Regions from separate parts of the Aeribacillus sp. FSL K6-1305 genome, predicted to be linked through region 2. Evidence: riboswitches for the same ligand, from Rfam matches in the RefSeq annotation. Region 2 holds a riboswitch; each other region holds the start of a gene.
What was found. A riboswitch is a leader RNA that binds a small molecule or an ion and turns the genes downstream of it on or off. The one in region 2 is predicted to bind thiamine pyrophosphate.

Region 1: another riboswitch for thiamine pyrophosphate. It lies ahead of thiT (energy-coupled thiamine transporter ThiT); the one in region 2 lies ahead of thiC (phosphomethylpyrimidine synthase ThiC).
Region 3: another riboswitch for thiamine pyrophosphate. It lies ahead of NST97_RS01265 (acetylornithine deacetylase); the one in region 2 lies ahead of thiC (phosphomethylpyrimidine synthase ThiC).
Region 4: another riboswitch for thiamine pyrophosphate. It lies ahead of tenI (thiazole tautomerase TenI); the one in region 2 lies ahead of thiC (phosphomethylpyrimidine synthase ThiC).

Annotation. Positions count from the first base shown of each region.
Region 1 is NZ_JBBOQV010000002.1:67,316-72,857, forward strand. It holds gene NST97_RS10215 (hypothetical protein) at 1-132, shown strand, start outside; gene NST97_RS10220 (DnaJ family domain-containing protein) at 174-545, opposite strand; gene NST97_RS10225 (DUF2179 domain-containing protein) at 567-1,112, opposite strand; gene NST97_RS10230 (DUF418 domain-containing protein) at 1,216-2,451, opposite strand; TPP riboswitch at 2,624-2,727, shown strand; gene thiT (energy-coupled thiamine transporter ThiT) at 2,797-3,357, shown strand; gene menC (o-succinylbenzoate synthase) at 3,399-4,508, opposite strand; gene NST97_RS10245 (carbon-nitrogen hydrolase family protein) at 4,774-5,542, opposite strand, start outside.
Region 2 is NZ_JBBOQV010000001.1:1,470,921-1,476,462, reverse strand. It holds gene NST97_RS07105 (MGDG synthase family glycosyltransferase) at 51-1,160, shown strand; gene thiC (phosphomethylpyrimidine synthase ThiC) at 1,208-2,950, opposite strand; TPP riboswitch at 3,086-3,201, opposite strand; gene NST97_RS07095 (NfeD family protein) at 3,394-4,677, shown strand; gene floA (flotillin-like protein FloA) at 4,694-5,542, shown strand, end outside.
Region 3 is NZ_JBBOQV010000001.1:278,592-284,133, reverse strand. It holds gene tenA (thiaminase II) at 1-430, opposite strand, end outside; gene tenA (thiaminase II) at 448-1,125, opposite strand; gene NST97_RS01265 (acetylornithine deacetylase) at 1,158-2,423, opposite strand; TPP riboswitch at 2,548-2,648, opposite strand; gene NST97_RS01260 (hypothetical protein) at 2,714-3,382, opposite strand; gene NST97_RS01255 (TlpA family protein disulfide reductase) at 3,612-4,067, opposite strand; gene NST97_RS01250 (peroxiredoxin) at 4,160-4,708, opposite strand; gene NST97_RS01245 (mechanosensitive ion channel family protein) at 5,059-5,542, shown strand, end outside.
Region 4 is NZ_JBBOQV010000004.1:54,556-60,097, forward strand. It holds gene NST97_RS19005 (thiazole synthase) at 1-740, opposite strand, end outside; gene thiS (sulfur carrier protein ThiS) at 747-950, opposite strand; gene thiO (glycine oxidase ThiO) at 958-2,070, opposite strand; gene tenI (thiazole tautomerase TenI) at 2,072-2,686, opposite strand; TPP riboswitch at 2,810-2,918, opposite strand; gene NST97_RS19025 (monovalent cation:proton antiporter family protein) at 2,973-4,826, opposite strand; gene mgtE (magnesium transporter) at 4,852-5,542, opposite strand, start outside.

The DNA.
Region 1 (5,542 bases), on a different contig from region 2:
TTATTGTCTGGAATTTTGGTCGGTTTTGCAAAGGAGCTGCCGCTTTCGGTGATAGTCATTTTCTTAGGTTTTTTCAATCTTGCTTTATATTATGTCTTCCATAGAGAAGCCTTGAAAAAACAGCAAATTTAAAAGAATGGCGAAAATAAAGGCACCATTCTTTTTCGAAAACGTCAAATAAGCTTTTTATAAACTTTATCTTTATAAAATTGAGATGCAGGTGTGTTGAATATATTCCTTTTCTTCACGATTCGTTCCAATGCTAATTGTTTTTCCGACAGCTTTTGTTGTAATTTTTTCCTTTCGGCTTCATCTTCACAGCATTTTAGTAAATCTTGAATAGTTAATAGTTCCTTTTTCAAGTCATTTTCTTGATCGACCATTCCGGCGTTTCTCAAAAGACGATAAGCCATTCGGAGTTCTTCCGGAATATCAGACAAATCGTCATGCGGGAGAGGCTTCCCCATCCCGGGAAGTTCTTTAAACTCTCCCTCTTCATATGCCTTTTTGATCCGATCCTCAGCAATTTTTGCAAATATATCCACGCTTCACCCTCCCTTCGACCGTTATGTTCGTCCTTTTTCTAAACGCTTTACCCGCTTTTTCATCGCTTTTGTTAAATATCCACCTTTAAAAGAACGAATTTCATACGAGCTTAAAAACGCTTTTGGTTCTATTTCATTGACAAGGTTTAAAAATTCTTCCTCCCGAGAGCGTTGAGCAACAACTTCCAAACGATACCTAATCGAATTCATTCCTTCTCCTTGAAAGACCGTAACCCCAAAACCAGCCTCCCTCAATTTTTTGACTAATCCGGAATTTTTATCCATTAAATTCACATTGTATGTTACATATCCAAAAGCCAGCTTTTTCTCCAGTTCACCGCCCAACAACAGCCCTGCACCAAAACCGATAATATATGCACTAATATTGTAAATATTAGATAAATCTTGAAAAACTATTCCTAAAGCGACAATATAAATCGCTGCTTCTAGCAAACCTATACCAGCAGCAGCCTTTGTTTGATTTTTCACTAACAAAATAGTTCGGATCGTCAATACTGGTACATACAATAATTGCAGCAAAAAAATAAAAATTGCTTGTAGAAACATGTTGCCTAGACACTCCTTTGTTCCATCATACTATAAATTATTTTCAAAAAGAAAGAGCTATCATAAACTCAAAATCTGAGATTTGAAACTACATTTTTACAATTCATCTTGATCTGTTATTATGCTTCGAAACTTCCTTTTTCATGCGAATAGGCTGGCGCTTGAAATACATCGCTGTTCTCCATACCCACTCCAACGGCCCTAATTGAAAATATTTAAACCAAATATGGCTGATGATAAGCTGCACGGCAAAAATTGCGAGTGCAAGCCAAAAACCGGCGAAGGGGTATACTTTACCGTACAATCCCAATCCGTAATGATAAAAAAGATATGTACAAATAACAGATTGCATGATGTAATTTGTCAATGACATGCGTCCAACAGGCGCAATCTTCTTAACAATTTGCCGACAGATTGGGTGAAAATATAAAAATATTAGAGAGATCACATAAAACAACATGAGAAATGGTGCACCGAACACCATGTAAAAACTATTTTTAGCGGTGACCGCAAAAATATTTAACGGAAGCCCAATGATAAGCCCGAAAAACCAGATGGCTGTTAATAACCTTCGATGCTTCTCCGGTTCTTGAAAAAGCTTTTGTTTCGCAAATATCATGCCAACTAAAAACATGCTGATATATGGGAGCATGTTTATTATATAGACAAGCGGTTGAAAAGGCCACATGCCAGACATAGACATGTAAAAAAGCCGATCATGAATACGCTGATGGAAAATATCAGTAAAACTTCCGTTTTGATATGAATGGATTGCGTTTCTTGCCTCCTCTTCCAATAAGGCAGCCTGCTCTCTTTTTTGGACTAAAGCATCCTCACCATTGGATACAGCCGTCATCAAACCAATAAGGAGCAAATATAAACTAAATAAACATACAGTCCATACCAAAAGGGTTTTCCAGGAACACTTCCGGAAAAAAAGGAGAAGAAACCCCAGCACAGCATAATCCATTAAAATGTCTCCATCCCAAATGAAAAATGAATGAATTAGTCCAAATACAAAAAGCACCACCAGTCTGCGTATATATATAGAAACAAAGTTCCTGCCGTTTCCTAAAGCCCGTTCCTCCATGATGATGATTCCAAATCCGAACAATAATGAGAACATTGTAATAAACTTCATTTGTACAAATATTTCCAAAATATTTTTCGTTAGAAAATCCCATGTTCTCCATGTTTCAGTAAAAAAATTTTCGCTGCCTATTTGGTATAAATATACATCTGGATAGCTGAAATGCGCCATATTCACAAGTAAAATGCCAAATATCGCAGCCCCCCGCACCACATCCACTACTTCATAACGCTCACGTTTAAGATTCAAACCAAAACCCCCATTCTGAAAAAAGTTCTTATTGTTAACGCCCTTTTTTCATTACTTTTTGTCCAAAGGCTGCATTTCAGCTTTATCGTGTTTAAATTTATTTGAATATAGCGAAAAAAGAATGACAATTTTCTTATAGTCTATTATGATAGACATAAGATTCGAATATCAACAGATCCACAAGGGGAGCTATATGCTGAGAGTGGACGGATATTTCGTCCAGACCCTTTGAACCTGTTAGTTAATGCTAGCGTAGGGATGTGGAAGTATACTGATCCATGATACAGCCTTTTTCCCCCTTATGGATATTTGTTGATAGCAAATAATATACAGGGGGTTTTATTTTTGGAAAAAAATCGCTTATTACTATTAATAGAAGCAGCAATCTTTGCAGCATTGGCAGTTATACTTGATCTTCTCCCTTCCATTCAATTATCATCAGCCATTTCTATATCCATTGCCATGGTGCCTGTACTCATATTATCGTTTCGATCCGGTGCAAAGATTGGCTTCATTTCCGGCTTTTTATGGGGATTATTGCAAATTGTATTAGGTGATGCATACATCCTGACGCCTGTTCAAGGCTTCATCGACTATTTTCTAGCTTTTTCCTTTATCGGTTTAGCCGGTCTTTTCAGCAAAACTATTCAAAATAAGCTGAAAGATGGAAAGAAAAGCTCTGCTCTTGTTTTCATCATCTTTGGCGTCTTCATCGGAGCTTTTGCACGTTATTTTTGGCATTTTATCAGCGGTGTCTTTTTCTTCGGAGAATATGCACCAGAAGGAATGTCAGCGGTCGTTTATTCTTTGATCGTAAACGGCATTACGATGATAGGAGCGTTTGTATTATGCGCTGTCGTTACTGTTATTCTCATTATGGCAGCGCCAAGATTGGTTGTAAAATAAACAAAATCATCCTCTGCAAAACATGCAGAGGATAATTTTGTTTATAGGGTAAATACTTTCGTTTCAACAGTGTATTTTTTTAATTTTTCACGGCTTACATGAAAACCGATCCCCGGGTTATCAGGCAAGGCAATTTTTCCATTATAAACCGATATTTCCGGTTCAATAATATCTTCTTCCCAATACTTAGATGAACTGGATATATCTCCTGGCAGTGTGAATTGTTCAAGTGTCGCTAAGGCTATATTATGGGCCCGTCCAATCCCTGATTCAAGCATCCCTCCGCACCAAACTGGAACATTTTGCTCTTTGCAAAAATCATGGATTTTTTTTGCTTCTGTCAAACCGCCAACACGGCCGATTTTTATATTCATAATTTTGCAGCTTCGAAGTTCAACAGCCTTTCGAGCATCTTCGAAGGAACAAATACTTTCATCTAAACAGATCGGTGTGTCCAATTCTTTTTGAAGTTTGCTATGATCCACAATATCATCGTGCGCAAGAGGCTGCTCAATCATCATTAATTGAAACTCATCCAATTGTTTTAGATGATTTATATCTTTTAATGTATAGGCACTGTTCGCATCAGCCATTAAATCCAAGTTCGGAAAATGCTTCCGTATTTCCTTAACTACTTCAATATCCCAACCTGGTTTAATCTTTATTTTTACTCTCTTGTATCCTTCCTCCTGATATTGTTCAATAAGACTGATTAAATCTTTTATTGTTGGCTGAATACCGATGCTCACCCCAGCTTCAACTTCTTTTTTCATTCCCCCGAGAGCTTGTGAAAGAGGTATATTTTGCTGTTTTGCATATAGATCCCACACGGCACCTTCCAAAGCCGCTTTTGCCATATAATTTCTGCGAATAAAACGAAACGATTCAGCCAACTCACGAGGATGATGAAACGTCGTCTTTGATAAAATCGGAATGAGGAAATCTTCGATCATGTGCACAGTTGTTTTCACGGTTTCTTCTGTATACCATGGAATGGAAAAAGCAACCCCTTCTCCAAAACCGGCTGCACCATCATCATCCTTTACTTCTACGATCAACAATTCGCGATCGTGAATGTCTCCATAGCTAGTAGAAAATGGGGCTTTCAAACGCATCTGTAATATATGCAAAACAATTTTCTTAATTTTTATCAATTAAGAGCATCTCCTTTTTTAAACAAGCTCTCAGCTAAGTTCGACAAAATCATTCCCATTCGCCAGAGGGCTCGATATTTCCCGGAAAATATTTCTTAAAATAGCGAATCCACTCGAACGTTTGTTTTACACTAATTATAAAATAAACGCTTTCTTAATGTAAAGGAGCAAGGGATTTCTTTATTTCCCTTATTGTTTATTGAACTGCAAAAATCTCAAATAAATAATGAGATCAATCGTAGAAACGAGTCTCATCATGAGATTAATTTTTCCACTCAATAGTTGTCTTCTTCTCTTTGTTGACTAGCAATTTAAAAACATCAGGTCTTGCATAATGCCCAACAGGATCAAAATCAAACTGGCTATAGGCGATTTGTTTCATATCCAGTTCTGCAATGATGATGTCTTCCTTGCCAAATACGGGCTCTGCCACATATTCGCCCAACGGTCCAACAATCGCGCTACCACCTCTGCTCATTACTTCAGGTGAAGAAGCAAGTTCATCATAACAAGCCAAATCTTTCGGATACATATCTTTTGTCACATATTGATTGGCAGACAAAACAAAGCATCTCCCCTCCAAAGCAATGTGGCGGATTGTTGACTGCCAAGTTTCCCTTGCATCAGCCGTTGGGGCAATATAAATTTGAATTCCTTGTGCATACATCGCAGCCCTTGCTAACGGCATATAATTTTCCCAGCAGATTAGCGCCCCTATTCTTCCATAAGGGGTGTCAAACACTGGTAATGTGCTTCCATCCCCTTCCCCCCAAACAATCCGTTCTGCTGCAGTCGGTTTTAATTTGCGGTGTTTTCCTAACAACTGTCCGTCAGAATCGAAAAATAAAACAGAACAGTAAAGAGTCCCGCCGCTAAATTCATTATCCCTTTCTGTAACGCCTATCACAAGGTAGACACCTGCTTTTCGAGCCGCTTCGCCCAGTTGTTCCGTCGTTTCGTCCGGAACAGCTACAGAATTGCTCCAGTATCTATACCAATCCTTCCTCCCTTCAGCCGAACGGCTCCCAATC
Region 2 (5,542 bases):
AATTAAGAAAAAACTTTTAAAGAACTCCATCAATAACAATGGTGAGCGATATGAAAAAAATTTTATATCTTCCTTTTTTGACCATACCTTCAGGCCATCATCAAACAGCTGATGCTCTAATGGAAGGGTTGTTACGTCTTGATCCCGACATTCATTGCGAAAAAATGGACCTTTTGTCATCGAAATTTGGAAAAATAGAAAGGCTGATATCTTCCTTTTATTTGCAATGGATTGGCCGTTTTCCTAAATCATACAGCCATATGTACCACAGGTCAGTGCTTGCGGAGCAAAAGAGCGCCAAAAGGTTTTTCCATTATGAGGCACTTTTTCTCCGGCATTTAAAAAAGATCATTGATGAATTGAATCCGAAAATGATTGTTTGTACCCATGCTCTTCCTTCTTACTTGCTCGCCAGGCTGAAAGCCTCTTCTCAAATCAACATCCCTGTTATCAATGTATACACAGATTTTTTTATTCATCATCTTTGGGGAAAAAGAGAAATTGACTATCATTTTGTCGGTCACTCATATATGAAAGATTATTTGCTCGAAAAAGGTATAAAGAAAGAGCAGATTTTTGTTACAGGGATTCCTATTCACCCAAATTTTACAAAAAGGAAAGATGAACATGTACATAGCATGCGCTTTTATCGAGGATTAATTTCGGGAGGAAGCTCAGGCGTCGGTTCAATAGAGAAGATAACGGAAAAAATCAGCCGCGATGATGATATCCATTATATGGTGTTATGCGGAAAAAACAGAAAGCTTTATGATCGATTAATAAAACAAAACCATCCACGAATTACTCCTTTACCTTACATCTCTTCAAGAGAACAAATGAACGATCTGTACAATCGCGTCGATTTTATCATGACAAAACCCGGGGGTGTGACAATCAGCGAATGTTTATACAAAAAAATTCCTATATTTGTATACCACACTCTTCCAGGACAGGAAGAAATAAATTTGGAGAAATTAACAAAATTCGGGATGGTGTTTGATTTTCGAAATTGGCAAGAGGAAACAAATATTTCGGCCTCCATTATTCGAGCGCTGCAATCTAAGCAGCTATCAAAATTTTTATCGAAAGTGGATGAATATCATAAAAGTTTAGCTCCGATTGAACCAGCGGGATTGATCAAACGTTTAATGAATGAATAGCTCCTGGAAGCCATTAAAGCTTCTAGGAGCATTAGTTTGAAAATTATTTATCGATAAAGGGATGACCCGCCCTCTATAAATTCTTTTGCTTTTTGCCTCAAACCTTCCTGAACGAAATCAGAATCACTTGAACCGGCCATTTTTCTTAAATTGTGGGAAATTTTCATCGAGCAAAATTTTGGACCGCACATAGAACAAAAATGGGCAATTTTCGCTCCTTCTGCCGGCAAAGTTTCGTCATGATATTCGCGTGCCCGTTCAGGATCGAGAGAAAGATTAAATTGGTCGTTCCAGCGAAATTCAAAACGGGCTTTTGATAAAGCATCATCCCTTATTTGGGCGCCTGGATGCCCTTTTGCCAAATCTGCGGCATGGGCTGCAATTTTATAAGCAACAACACCTTGGCGCACATCCTCTTTATTGGGAAGGCCTAAATGCTCTTTCGGAGTTACATAACATAGCATGGCCGTTCCGTACCAGCCGATCATGGCTGCTCCAATGGCTGACGTAATATGATCATAGCCGGGAGCAATATCGGTCGTTAATGGACCGAGGGTATAAAAAGGAGCCCCTTTGCAAATTTCATTTTCTAAATCAACATTTTCTTTAATTTTATGCATCGGAATGTGCCCAGGGCCTTCGATCATGACTTGGACATCATGTTTCCAGGCGATTTCCGTCAATTCACCGAGCGTTTTCAATTCGGCAAATTGCGCTTCATCATTGGCATCTCGAATAGATCCGGGACGCAAGCCGTCACCTAATGAAACGGCAATATCATATGTTTTTAAAATTTCGCAAATCTCTTCAAAATGAGTGTATAAAAAGTTTTCTTGATGATGCGCCATACACCACTGCGCCATGATCGAACCGCCGCGGGATACGATTCCGGTCGTCCGTTTGACGGTCAAAGGGATATAGCGAAGCAGCACGCCGGCATGTATAGTAAAATAATCGACCCCTTGTTCTGCTTGCTCAATTAATGTATCACGGTAAATTTCCCATGTTAAATCTTCAGCAACGCCATTTACTTTTTCGAGCGCTTGGTAAATCGGGACGGTTCCAACCGGCACGGGCGAGTTGCGGATGATAAATTCTCTTGTTGCATGAATATTTTTTCCTGTTGACAGGTCCATAATTGTGTCAGCGCCCCAGCGGATGGCCCAAAGCATCTTCTCAACTTCTTCTTCGATTGACGATGTTACAGCTGAATTGCCAATGTTGGCATTAATTTTTACATGAAAGTTCCGGCCGATGATCATCGGTTCACTTTCCGGGTGATTAATGTTGGACGGAATAATGGCCCTGCCGGCAGCGACTTCTTGACGAACGAATTCAGGATCCATGTTTTCACGAATCGCCACAAACTCCATCTCTGGGGTGATGATCCCCTTTTTTGCATAGTGCATTTGTGTAACGACAGCACCTTTTTTTGCTTTGAAAGGCTTTCGATGAAAAGGTGTGGCAATATTGTGATCTTCCCAATTGCGAAATCCATTATCTTCAGGCTTTACCTGGCGCCCGTCATATTCTACAACATCATGACGGTCTAAAATCCACTGTTTGCGCACAGCCGGCAAACCTTTATGAATATCTGCCTGAAAATCAGGATCTGTATAGGGACCGCTCGTGTCATAAACCTTTACAGGTTCATTTTCAAACGTTCCCGCTTCCGTTTTCGTGGGAGTTAATTGAATTTCCCTCATCGGAACCCGAATATCGGGTCTCGACCCAGTCACATAAATTTTTTTGCTTGCTGGAAACTGCATGTTTTCGAAATAATGTTTCATTTTTCTCCTCCTCCATTTTTTTATCTGAAGATGTGCATAGAAAAATAGGAGGGGAGATGGGACGTGAAAAATAAAAACGGGTTCGCTTTAGCACGAACCCGATCAATTCAATATAGAAAAAGAAGGCAATACAAATACTCCCGCTACCTACTTCCCTACGCTGGCATCATCCAGATCAGGTTCAAAGGGTTGAAGAACTTCAGGCGCGTTCTTCTCTCAGTCCAGCTAATTGGACACCCCTAGTAGATGGTTATATATTTTTTTTAATAGTAACATAATATGAAAAATAATGAAAATATTTTTTCGTTTCATGATGTTTGTAGAATTGTTGATTTTTGAAACTTTCTGCGCAATTGTCCGTAATAATATTAGGCAAAAAATAAGGGGGGAGAGGCCTGAAATCAAACAATAAGTTTTTCGCTATTTGCGCTCTGCTGCTCATCTTGTCGATTATTTGTGCGTCTTTTGATGCCAAATCATCTGAAGGGAAAACTGTTTATTTTATTCCGATTGAAAATACAATTGAAAAAGGGTTGGTGCATTTTATTAAACGATCCATTCAGGAGGCGGAAAAAGAGAAGGCGGATGTCATTGTTTTTGAATTGAACACTCCTGGCGGTGCTTTAGAGGCAGCGATAGAAATAGGTAAAATGATTATGGATACAGATATCAAAACAATCGCTTATGTAAATAAACATGCGATTTCCGCAGGGGCTTATATAGCATTAAGGGCTGATCAAATATATTACCATCCTGGCGGTACCATTGGGTCAGCGGCTGTCATTGACTCCAATGGCAATGCTGCAGAAGTAAAAGTGCAATCGTTTTGGAAAGCAGAGATGAGAAATGCTGCTGAGGTTCATGGCAGAGACCCTATGTTCGCTGAGGCGATGGTAGACAGCAGCTTGGATATGCCCGAATATGGTGCAGAAAAAGGAGAATTACTAACATTAACAGCAAAACAAGCGATGGAAGTCGGGTATGGTGAAGGCATCGCCAAAAGCCGGGCAGAGCTTTTGAAATCGATCGGAATGGAAGGTGCAAAAGTCCAGGAGACTGAGGAGACGTTTGCTGAAAAAATAGCCCGTTTTGTAACAAACATGTATACCATTCCGATATTATTAACGATTAGCGGTTTAGGGTTTGTGTTAGAATTGTACACTCCTGGGTTTGGCATTCCTGGTTTTATTGGACTATTGGCACTGTTTTTGTTTTTCTTCGGTCATTTTATTGCAGGGCTTGCGGGATTGGAAACGGTTGTTTTGTTCGTGCTTGGGGTACTGCTTATAATTGCAGAGTTGTTTGTTCCAGGAGGAATTATTGGAGCAATCGGTTTTCTTTCAGTCCTTTTAAGTTTATTTTTAGCAGCTGATCATATAGGACATATGGCGGTTTCTCTTTTTATTGCCGGTTCCATTTCGATATTCACAATATTCATCATGTCAAAGGTGATTGGTAAGCGTATGAAATGGTTTAAAAAAATTATTTTAAATGATTCAATCAGCACGGAGAAAGGTTATGTATCCAATCAAAATCGTACAGATTTAATTGGGAAAACGGGTGTAACTGTGACTGCTTTACGACCGGCAGGAACAGTAATGACCGATGGAGAGGAAAGATTGGATGTTGTGACAGAAGGAACGTATATTGAGAAAGGAAAAAAAGTGAAAATTGTTAAAGTAGAAGGCTCACGAATTGTTGTAAGAGCTATTAATGAAAATGAATAGGAGGTAGGTATATCACATGGATGTATCATTTTTTCTTTTACTAGGTCTTATCGTATTAGGTCTTATTTTGCTTGGCATCTTGTTCTCTTTTGTGCCGATTATGCTCTGGATTTCCGCTCTGGCAGCTGGCGTTCGCATCAGTATTTTGACTCTTATTGGAATGAGGCTGCGCAGAGTCATTCCAAGTCGAGTGATCAATCCGTTAATTAAAGCGCATAAAGCCGGCCTTGATGTCACAACAAATCAATTGGAAAGCCATTATTTGGCAGGGGGAAATGTCGATCGAGTTGTCAACGCATTAATTGCAGCTGAAAGAGCTAATATTGAATTGAGCTTTGAACGTTGTGCTGCGATTGATTTAGCGGGAAGAGACGTGCTTGAAGCCGTTCAAATGAGCGTAAATCCGAAAGTAATCGAAACCCCGTTTATTGCAGGGGTTGCCATGGACGGAATTGAAGTGAAAGCAAAAGCCCGCATCACGGTGCGAGCCAATATCGACCGGCTTGTTGGCGGTGCCGGGGAAGAAACGATTATCGCACGTGTAGGTGAAGGAATTGTCAGCACCATTGGTTCTTCTGATGATCATAAAAAAGTGCTGGAAAACCCTGATATGATTTCGCAAACAGTTTTAAACAAAGGACTCGATTCAGGAACAGCCTTTGAAATTTTATCCATCGACATCGCGGACGTTGACATCGGCAAAAACATCGGTGCGATCCTGCAGACAGATCAAGCGGAAGCAGACAAAAACATCGCGCAAGCTAAAGCGGAGGAACGCAGGGCGATGGCGGTGGCAAGAGAGCAGGAAATGCGCGCTAAAGTTGAAGAAATGCGGGCAAAAGTTGTTGAGGCGGAAGCGCAAGTT
Region 3 (5,542 bases), 1.2 Mb from region 2:
CGCCAATTTCGTAATATAGCCAATAGCACGGAAGTATTGCAGCAATAATATCGCCTAAGTGACCGTTGATCGCCGCTCGATATAAATGGGAAGTATAGGCGTACGCCGTTGGGGCCGGCTTAAAATTCGCCTTCTCCTCCTCTGTGATTCCCAGCTGTTTGGCAAATGTTTCATGAAGAGATAATTCCGCTTCAAATGTTCCTTGTGCATGCTGAGCCATTCGCGATGTCGTATATAAATCGTTTGCTTTTGCCGCTCCATACGATTGCACTTTTGCAAAATGGCTTAAATAATACGAATCTTGTAAAACGTAATAACGAAAACATTCAAGTGGCAAACTCCCTTCGGCAATACCTTTTACAAATGGATGATCGAAGCTGGCCTGCCATATCGGATCTGCTTTTGTTCGAATTTTTTCAGTAAATTTCATGTTCATTCTCTCCTATATTAAGAATTGATTTCGATTGGCCACATTTCTTTTCGTTCAGACATTTCCCAAAACATATATTCGTATTTGCTCGTTGTGACAAAAATATCTTCCAGCCATTTCAATTCTTCTTCCCGTTTTCCTTCTGCAAGCTCATTCATTAAATCTTTCAGCCATTTTGCCAATTCACCGAATTCTGTTGATGCGTACATTTTTACCCACTCGCCGTAAAACTCATGTTCACTGGCACCAGGAATCTCATGTAAGCGTGTGCCGATTTCATAATAGCTCCATGTACATGGAAGGACTGCGGCAACCAGTTCTGCCAATGATCCTCGCTGCGACACATTTAACATATAGCTCGTATATGCAACGGTTGTAGCAGCAGGCTGAACTTGTTCTAATTTTTCCTTCTCTATTCCTATTCTTTCAGCGTATTGACGATGCAAATCCATTTCCACTTTTAACGTCGAATGTAGAAGATCAGCAAAAACTGTCATTGTTTGAAGATTGTGAGCCTTTAAGCTTCCAAGGGCAAACAGGCGGCAGTATTCGATTAAATAAAGATAATCCTGCTCCATAAAAAAGCGAAATTTGTCGATATCCAGCGTCCCATTGCCGATTCCTTGAACAAACGGATGATGGTAACTCGCTTCCCAAATCGGTTTTGCAGTTTTATACAATCGGTCTGTAAACATTTGAATTACCCCTTTCGCAGCTTTTGTAATTGTCATCGTTTTTTCTGATACCAATCAAATAAAAACACGATCAGCGATTTTGTAAATGTTTTTAATTGGGGGATGGACAGCTTTTCATTCACCGAGTGTGCATCTTCAAGCGTGCCCGGTCCATATAAAACGACGGGAATTCCCGCTTCACTCAGCCAGCCGCCGTCTGTCACAGTAGGGGACATCGTCAGCTTTGCTTCCTCATTAAATGCCAGTTTATGTGCTTTTTGTAATGTTTTCACTCCGAGTGAATGTTCGTCATATGAAAAAGCTGGGAAAATTTCTCCTCGATCTTCAATCATCGATGTGCCGCCCCATTTAAATTTCGGAGGATATTTCCGAAGCCATGGATCAGCCATTGCAACATGATGGATATGTTCTTCAATTTCCCGGATCACCTCTACATAATGCTCTTCCGGGTAATAGTGAACGGTAATCCAAAGGGAACATTTATCGGCCACAAAAGCGGCGTGCCTTCCACCTTCAATCACTGCAGGATTAATTGTGGCAGAACCAGGCGGAAAGCCTTTGCTCGTTTTCATCACTGCCCAATGCTGTTCAAGCTCTCGCAGTCCTTCAATAATTTTCATCATTTTTTCAATCGCGCTTGCCCCAAAAAGCTTCCCGCCGGCATGAATCATTTGTCTTCTCGTGCCATCGTGAAATGTCTCGGGGCTTTCAATCGTAATCCAGCCCGTGATCACCCCGCCTTGCCCTTGTATTTCACAGTTGCTTGAATCGACAACGATGGCAAAATCAGCTCGATATCCCCGGTCGCAGCACGATTTTGTTCCTGCTTCGCCTACTTCTTCTCCGACGACGGACTGAAAAATGATATCCCCTCCCGGCTCAATGCCGTTTTCTTGCAGCAGCTTTAATGCAAACAGACTGGCAGCCATTCCCCCTTTCATATCCGCTACACCGCGTCCGTATATGTAATCCCCTTTAACCGTTGCCTCAAAAGGAGGCGTTAGCCATTCTTCTCCCTCTTCGATTGAAGCGACATCAATATGCCCGTTAATAATTAAACTGTGGTAATTTTCTGGATCTTTTCCTTTTTTCGTTCCTACTACGACTGGATCTTGTTCATATAAATCCCATTGATCAATGGAAAAGCCGATGTCTTCCAAATATGAGGCGACATACTTTTGAGCCTCTTTTGCATTTCTTGCCGGAGGGCTCGGCGTTTCAAACGATACGAGTGTTTTTAGAAGATTCAGAAGTTCTTCTTCCCTTTCATCAATTTGCTGAAATAGCGTTTGTAACACGTTGTCTACCCTTTCTTAACATTTTGTTTTGAAAAATGGTTTGCCAATCAGCCTTGTAATGCAAAAAGCCCGTTCCCAATATAAGGGAACGGGCAAGTATATACAAAACCCATAGACAGGTTTCGATATTACTGCACCACTTCCCTACGCTAGTATGATCTAGATCAGGTTCAAAGGGTCAAGGCACACGCCTTTCTCAGCCGTCCGGCTCCCCTAGTGGTATGTTAATATTATGAAATTTTCATTTAATTTCATTAAATCATAAAATATAGAAAAATACAAGCTAACGGTTAATTGATCCTTTTTGCTGTCTTTAATAATTCACGATAACCAATTCGAGTAAATTGCAAATGTTGATCAATATAATTAGCCTTTTTCAAATGCTCGATGGATTGTTCGGAAAAACTGCCGCTAATTTCCTGAAACCTTTGATTAATTTCCACTAACGAATGATTTAATATAAAATCCGCATCAAGCAGCAGGACAATCCGCTCGATCTCAGGATCTCTTTTTAAAATCAAGTTGGCAATCCGGCCTTTCATGAATGCCAGCTCTTGTTGAAGCTTTGAAGCTTCATCCTCTTTTTCTCTAATTTTGGCTCGGTACTTTTGTTTTTCTTCCTCTTCGATACCGGCTTTTGTTAATAGCTCCTCCAACAATTGCGTTTTATCAAGCTCCAGTTTATTTAATTGCTGTTCTTTTCGCGCCATTTCTGTTTCATCAGGCAGCTTTTCGGTTTGAATAGGCTCTTTTCGTTCTTCTTTCATCTTTATCATATAGTCTATTTTCCGATAGACAAGGAAGGCGAGAACAACTAAACATCCATTTAATAGCAGAGATATAAAACGCACGACGACGTCGTTAAACGCAAGCAAATAAAATAGGAAAAGGATAACGATGACAGCCAAAAGCACCTTTAATAGATTCATAATGGAAAAAGTTTGTGATTGTTTTGCCATCCACCTATGCTCCTTTTTGTTCAAACTAGCATCATTTATTATAGCATGTTGTGATTTGGAATGTGAATCATTTCTTTAGGATTGAGAGCTGGAAAAAGGATGTCAGATGAATGGAAAATGGAGATGCTTATCTTTTGAAAGCTTCGAAGCAATAAAAACAAGTCCTTTCAAAGCCGGAAAGGTATTTCTAAAATGAAAAACCACCTGCAATGTTTTGCAGATGGTTGAATCATTCAGCGTTTTCTGTTTCCGCTAACACCCGATTAACACGTTTTTCCAGCATTTTCATTCCGCTTCCTCCTGCTTGGAAGTGGCGAAGAATGCCGTTTTTGTCAAAAACATAATATGCAGGTACATATTGATTTTCAAAAGCATCGGTTAATTTATGTTCGTTGTCAACAAAGATCGGTTGCGTAATCCCGTGTTCTTCCGCTACTTTTTTAATATCATCAATATCTAAATCCTTTTCGGAGCGAGGCATATGAACAGCTACTACGTTCAGTTTATCTTTATATTGATCGCGGAACTCATTTACTTTCGGCATTGCTTCTTTACACAAATGGCAGCTGATTGACCAAAAATGGATTAATGTTGGTTTTTCACCGATTAATTGCTCTTTCGTTACTTCGCCATTCAGCCAAGTTGTTGCTCCGACTAATTCAGGCATTGGCTCACGTAATTTCATTTCCGCTTCCTCCTTGAAGAATGAATATCAAAAAAATAATCGTTTGAAAAAAGGCCTAACGTACTGCTAGGCCCTTTGAATGAAAAGCTTCATTATACTTTAAGCGTTTCTTGACCAGGCTTCCAGTTTGCTGGGCAAAGTCCGCCAGTTTGAAGCGCTTGAAGTACACGCAATGTTTCATCAACATCGCGGCCAATGTTGTTATGGAATACTGTTTGATATTGAAGTTCGCCTTCTGGATTGATGATGAACAATCCGCGAAGAGCAACTCCTTCTTCTTCGATTAAAACGCCGTAGTCTCTTGATACTTGATGATTTGTATCTGCTGCAAGCGGATATTTAATATCGCCTAAACCGTTCTCTTCGCGAGGAGTTTTAATCCAAGCTAAGTGTGTGTGAATTGTGTCAGTTGATACGCCAATCACTTCTGCATCAAGATCTTCAAATTCTTCATAACGGTCAGAAATAGCTGTGATTTCAGTTGGACAAACGAAAGTGAAGTCCATTGGATAAAAGAAAAGAACTGTCCATTTTCCTTGTTTCATGATTCCTTCCAAGCTTACTTTACCAAACTCTTTGTTTGGCAAAACGGCATCCATTTCAAAACGTGGAGCTTGTTTACCAACCAAACGCTCTGCCATTATGTAACCCTCCATTTTAAAATTTTATTTTAAAGGAAACTTTTTGATCGTTTCCTTCAAAAACAAATGAGAATGAATTGAGTATTTTCTCAATATCCTTCCTCCGATTACTATTATATATAACAACAAAATTTTAGTCAATTTTAAATAATAATTAATTTAAATAATCTGTTTTACATTTTCATTGCGACGAAGAGAACAATAATACTATTTCCAATTTTCGCCGCTATCATTAAAAAAATGTAACAATCATTGAAAATTCCTTTTTCTATGTTAAACTTTCAACTGTACATTCAGTTTAACATGATCCCGTCAAATAACCAAATGATTGGCTCGAAAAGAAAGGGGAAATGGTTTTGAACTTTTTTGAATCTATTGATTGGGCTGATCTGGCTTTAAAATCAGGAGAAGTTTTGGCCAAGCTTATTGGAATTTACATTGCATATATTATCGTCAAATCAATCGGCAATAAAATTATTCACAAAATGTTTGAGGGGCTTGAGAATCGGAAGGAAATTTCCACCACGCGGGCTAAAACGCTGCAAACATTAGTTTTGAATTTCTTTCATTATGCCCTGTTTTTCATTTTTATTGTTACCGTTTTTCAAGTGTTTGGCTACAATGTCACAGCGCTTTTAGCCGGGGCTGGGGTTGTTGGTCTTGCGATCGGCTTTGGAGCTCAAGGGCTCGTCAGCGATGTTGTGACAGGATTTTTCCTTCTCCTAGAAAAACAACTTGATGTTGGAGATTATGTCACTACAGGCAATTATTCAGGCATTGTGGAAGCTGTCGGTTTACGAACGACGCAAATCCGAGGCTTTGACGGCACATTGC
Region 4 (5,542 bases), on a different contig from region 2:
CTGCTTGCTTGTGCATACCGTTTTTTCGGAATGCGTCCTGCTTCATATCCAAGTCTGCCTGCTTCAATCGCCAGCTTCATTGCCTTCGCCATTTTCACAGGATCCTTTGCACCGGAAACAGCTGTATTTAATAAGATTCCATCTGCTCCCATCTCCATGGCGAGTGCGCAATCTGCCGGCGAACCGATTCCGGCATCAACAATGACTGGAATATTGGCTTGCTCAATAATAAATGATAAATTGAGAGGATTGACAATTCCTTGGCCTGATCCGATCGGAGATGCTCCCGGCATGATGGCATGAACCCCTAATTCTTCAAGCTTCTTCGCCAGAACAACATCGTCTGAAGTGTATGGAAGAACAATAAACCCTTCATCCAATAACATCTCTGATGCCTTCAATGTTTCAATCGGATCAGGGAGAAGCGTTTTATCATCTCCAATTACTTCCACCTTAATCATATCACATAATCCTGATGCCTTCGCAAGTTTAGCGATTCTGACTGCTTCCTCCGCAGTTTTTGCCCCGGCCGTGTTCGGCAGAAGCGTATATTTCGATAAATCCAACATTTCTAAAAAATTTGGCTGAGAAGGCTCGTAAATATTCATTCTTCTGACGGCAAATGTCAAAATTTCAGCACCTGAGGCCTCCACCGCTTCTTTTTGTATCTCAAAAGACGGATATTTTCCAGTTCCTAACATTAATCTCGACTGAAATGTTTTATCTCCTATTTTTAACATGAATCATCATCCCCCTCCAACAAAATGGACAATTTCAATTTGATCACCATCATGTAATGTCTGGAAGCTGTATTGTTCTTTTGAAACAATTTCACCATTTCGTTCAACGACAACAATTCTTTCCTGTAATTGAAAAAAGTTCAGCAAATCTTCAATGCTTCGAACACTATTCTCCACTTCCATCTGCTGGCCGTTGATGCGAAGTTTCACTGTTTAATCACCTCCCTTTCGCATCAGAAAGCAATCGGTTTAAAGAAAAGCTATGAACATAACGCTCATATTGATTCGTTTTCAAAATCATGTCTTTTACGATCAAGCTTGTAATCGGCGCTAGAAGAATGCCGTTTCGATAATGGCCGGTCGCAAAAAAGATTCCCTCATGCTCCGGGTGCTCGGCAAAATACGGCCAGCCGTCAGCTGTTTGCGGCCTGAGCGACGACCAAGCACTAACGACCGGTTCAGACCCGATTTCTGGCATAATTTTCTGAACCTTTATCATTAATTCGGATACTCCTTTGACTGTCGGATGCGTATCCCAGTCGTTTTCATAAGAAGTTGCTCCAATAATAACGGTGCCGTCTTTTTTCGGTACGATATAACAGTGCTCGTAAAACACTGTTTTGTTGATCACCAGTTTTTTCGGTTTTATGGCTAAGCATTCTCCTTTAACGGGCTTCATTGGATTTCTCAGCCCCAGCTTTTCAAAGAAAAAGCCACTCCAAACTCCGCTTGAAACGACGACTTTTCCACATATAAAAACTCCTTGGGAAGTGACAAGCTTGTATGCTTTTCCCTCTTTAATCACGTCGAAAACAGGACATTGTTCAAAAATAGATGCACCATATTTTCTAGCGCCTTTCGCATATGCGTGGCAAACAGATGAACCTTTCACTTGGCCGTCATGCTTAAGCCAAAGAGCTCCCGCAATGTCTTCAGAAACATGTGGCTCATTTGCCAGTACGTTTTCCCTTGAATGCCATTCTAGTTCATTCTCATCTGCGAGCGATTGCAGAAAGCGGCCTTCTTCCTCAGTAAATGCAAGCCGATACATGCCTTCCTGCACAAGCTCAATATCCACACCAGATTGCTCCAATAATTCTTTTGCAAGGCTCGGATATAAATTTCGGCTCTCTAAGCATAGCTCAAAAAATATGTCTCTTTTTTCATTTTCAGAATGGGCACCCAGCATTCCTGCTGCAGCGGATGTCGCTTTACCTCCGATTTCGCCGCTTTCAAACACGGCGGTCTTCAGCCCTGCTTTTGATAGCTCATAGGCGATCCCTTGGCCGATGACCCCTCCCCCGATGATTCCAACATCAAAAACGTTCATTTTAAAAAGCTTCCCCTTTCCTGAAAAGTTTGGCAGCGCTCTCTGGATCTTTCGAAGAAAAGATATAGGACATAACGGCAATACCGCTTGCTTTTTTTTCTAAAACCTTTTGCATATTATCAGGCGTGATCCCACCGATGGCGATAATAGGAATATTGACGTGTCCAACGATTTTCCCAAGCAAATCTGTTCCCTTTGCCGGAAGTCCTTTTTTACTGTTCGTTTCAAAAACGTTTCCGAAAAAACAATAGTCTGCTCCGTCTTTTTCTGCTTTTACCGCTTCATCTAATGAATGGACGCTGACACCGGCTTTTATTTGCGGAAAAGCACTTTTCACTTTTTTTACCGGCAGGCCGGTTCCCGGAAGATGAACATTTTGAACGCCTGTTAGGAGCGCAACATCGAGCCGATCGTTGATAACAAGCTGTTCTCTCCTTATCCCGTTTGCCAAAAGCTGTTCTACAAGATGAATGATCTCACATGGTCTTTTATTTTTTTCTCGTATATGAACGTAATCAACATGATCTGATATGGACAAAATTATGCGTATTAGCTCGTTGACTGGTTTTGTTCCGTCTGTTACGGCATGAAGCTCCAACATGTACATTCCTTTCATGAGAAAGACGCCCACACTCGTCTTTCAAGGTTCAAAACTGGAAAGCAGCTGTCCAAGGGTGAGACTGGAAACAATAAAAAACCACCTTCCTTGCTGGAAAGTGGTAATGGAATATCAGACACATGTTTCAAATTCCCACTTCCCTACGCTGGCATCATCCAGATCAGGTTCAAAGGGTCTTAAAGTCAACACTTTAATCTCAGCCTTTCCAAAGGCTCCCCTAGTGGATGCTTATTAAATTTTCATACTAATTTCATGCTATCACAATTTGTTTTGTTTGCAAATATTATTTGCTAAATTCCAGCTCATCTTTTAACTCATTTACATATTTGCGGGAACCCGTTACAATCAAGCGGTCCCCTTTTTTCAATTCGGTATCGCCGTGAGGCACAATGGAATCTTCACCCCGAAAAATCCGGACAAAGATACAATCTCCTGTAAACGGAAAGTATCGAAGCTTCATTCCATCATATTTTCGGTTATTCATATTAATTTGATAAAGAGAGTTGTCTTGGTTTGTTAAGATCCGCATAACGCCAGGCGATTCGATCAAAGCCCTGAGCAGCGTTTTTGTTGACAGCATGACGGAAAATACGCTGATCCCCTTTTCTTTTAATGCTTGATCCAACTCCGGGGAAGAAATTGAGGCGATGACCTGTTCTACGCCGCATTCTTTTGCATATGTCGCAATTTCCGCATTTCTTTCTTCATCCCCAGTAGCCACTATTACTATATCAGCTTCCATTATGTGGTGTTCATTCAATGATTCTATCGAATAGTCTTTCAATTCTTCAATTTTAAACACCGATTGAGCAGTCCCGTTTTCAATTTTGTCTTGCTGTGTATGATATACGGTTGCTTCATACAAATTTTTGTCCAATTCTCTTGTGACTGGAAGGGTCATTTGATTTGCACCAATAAAAGCAACTTTCTTTTTAGGCTGCACCGCCATTTTTTTAGGGAATAATTTTTTAAATCCTATCGGCGTGATAATGCTTGTTAACACGGCAACTACTATTAGTGCGTCAGCCATTTGCTTATCAATCAGTTCGATTCGCTGTCCAATTTCAGCTGCCGCAATAACTAATGATAAAGTAGCAGTCAACAAGAACGCCGCCGCAATCGTTGTATTCGTATCATACCATTTTCTCAGCACAAAAACGGGAATAAACTTTGAGATCAAGAGGGCGAGAAATAACAAAGGAATTAACAAAAGAAGGTTCGGATCTTTGATCAATTCCCATAAATCCAATTCCACCCCTATCATGACAAAAAAGATCGGGATTAAAAAACCGTAGCCAAACGAATCTAGCTTTTGCACCAAGTCTGAATTAGGCGATAAAAGCGAGACTAAAACTCCCGCAAGGAAGGCGCCTAAAATATTTTCTGCCCCAAGCGTTTCCGATAAACCTACAAGTGCGAGAATTAACGTAAAAACCGCCCTTGTTCCAATTTGAACCGTTCCTTTTGACATCGATTTAATAAAGGATCGACTTTTAAACCTTTTGCCAATGAAGTAAAGCAGTACGCCTGCTGCAAACAAAAGAAGCAGAAGCCACGTATTGCTTTCTCCTTCGCTGTTTAAGGAGACAAAAACCGCCAGCAAAATCATGGTGACAAGGTCGGCTATGACAGCCACCAGCAAAATAATTTGGCCGATGGTTGTTTTCATAATTTGCTCGTCTTTCAGCGTCGGCACTACTACTCCTAAAGAAATCGTTGAAATCACTAACGTCATGAAAAAGGCATTGCGGATAAATCCCATCCACATTAACAAATACGATAAAAGTAATGAAACAACGAAAATGCCAAGAAAAACAATTGACGCAACCAAAAAAGTATGAGGAGCTTTTTTTCCGTTGGACAGCTTTTCTTCTTTTTTCTTCTCTTTGGAGAAAATGGTGAAATCAATCTCAAGCCCGCTTAAAAACATGAGAAATATAAATCCCAGCGTTGAGAGAGTTGACAGCCATACATCTTCTTGCACTAAATTAAATCCCGTTTTCCCGATGATTAATCCGACAATAATTTCCGCAACGACGACAGGAATGAATGCCAGTTTGAACCGATGCAGCAAAATCGGGGTTAAAAAAGCGCCTACCAACACGATGACAAGAGAGGTTACTGCATGTGATTCCATATTGCGCCTCCTTTAGCTAATTTTGTTAGAGCAAATAGTTCATAAATAGTGTCGCCATGCCAAAATAAATCAAAATGCTGATCATATCATTAATCGTTGTAATAAATGGACCGGAGGCCACAGCCGGGTCAATGCGAAGCCTGTGCATGACAAGAGGAACAAACGCCCCGGCAATTGTCGCAACAGTCAGCGTTGACAATATGGAAAGACCCACTAGCAGTCCTAAGAAAAATTTCTGCTTCCAAATAAAAATTGTCAGTGCAACAACAATTCCGCATACTGTTCCGGTAATCAAGCCGGTTCCAGCTTCTTTGAGAATAATTTTCCACACGCGTTCGGAAGTGCCTTCGCCTGTTGCAATTCTTCTTACGGCAACAGCGAGAGCTTGTGTTCCTGTATTTCCAGCCATCCCTGCAATTAATGGTATAAAGAGCGCTAAAGTTGCCACTTTGTTCAACGTTTCTTCAAACTGGCCGATTAGGCCGGCGGTGAACATTCCTAAAAATAGGAGAATAATAAGCCATGGCAATCTTTTTTTGGCAGCAGAAACAGCATTCGGATCATATGAATCTACATCCGAGACAGCGGCCAGTTTCGAATAATCGTCAGAAGCCTCTTCGTCCAGCACATCAATAATATCATCAACAGTTATAATTCCAACAAGACGATGTTGAAAATCAACAACCGGAAGAGCCAAAAAATTGTAGTCCTTCATC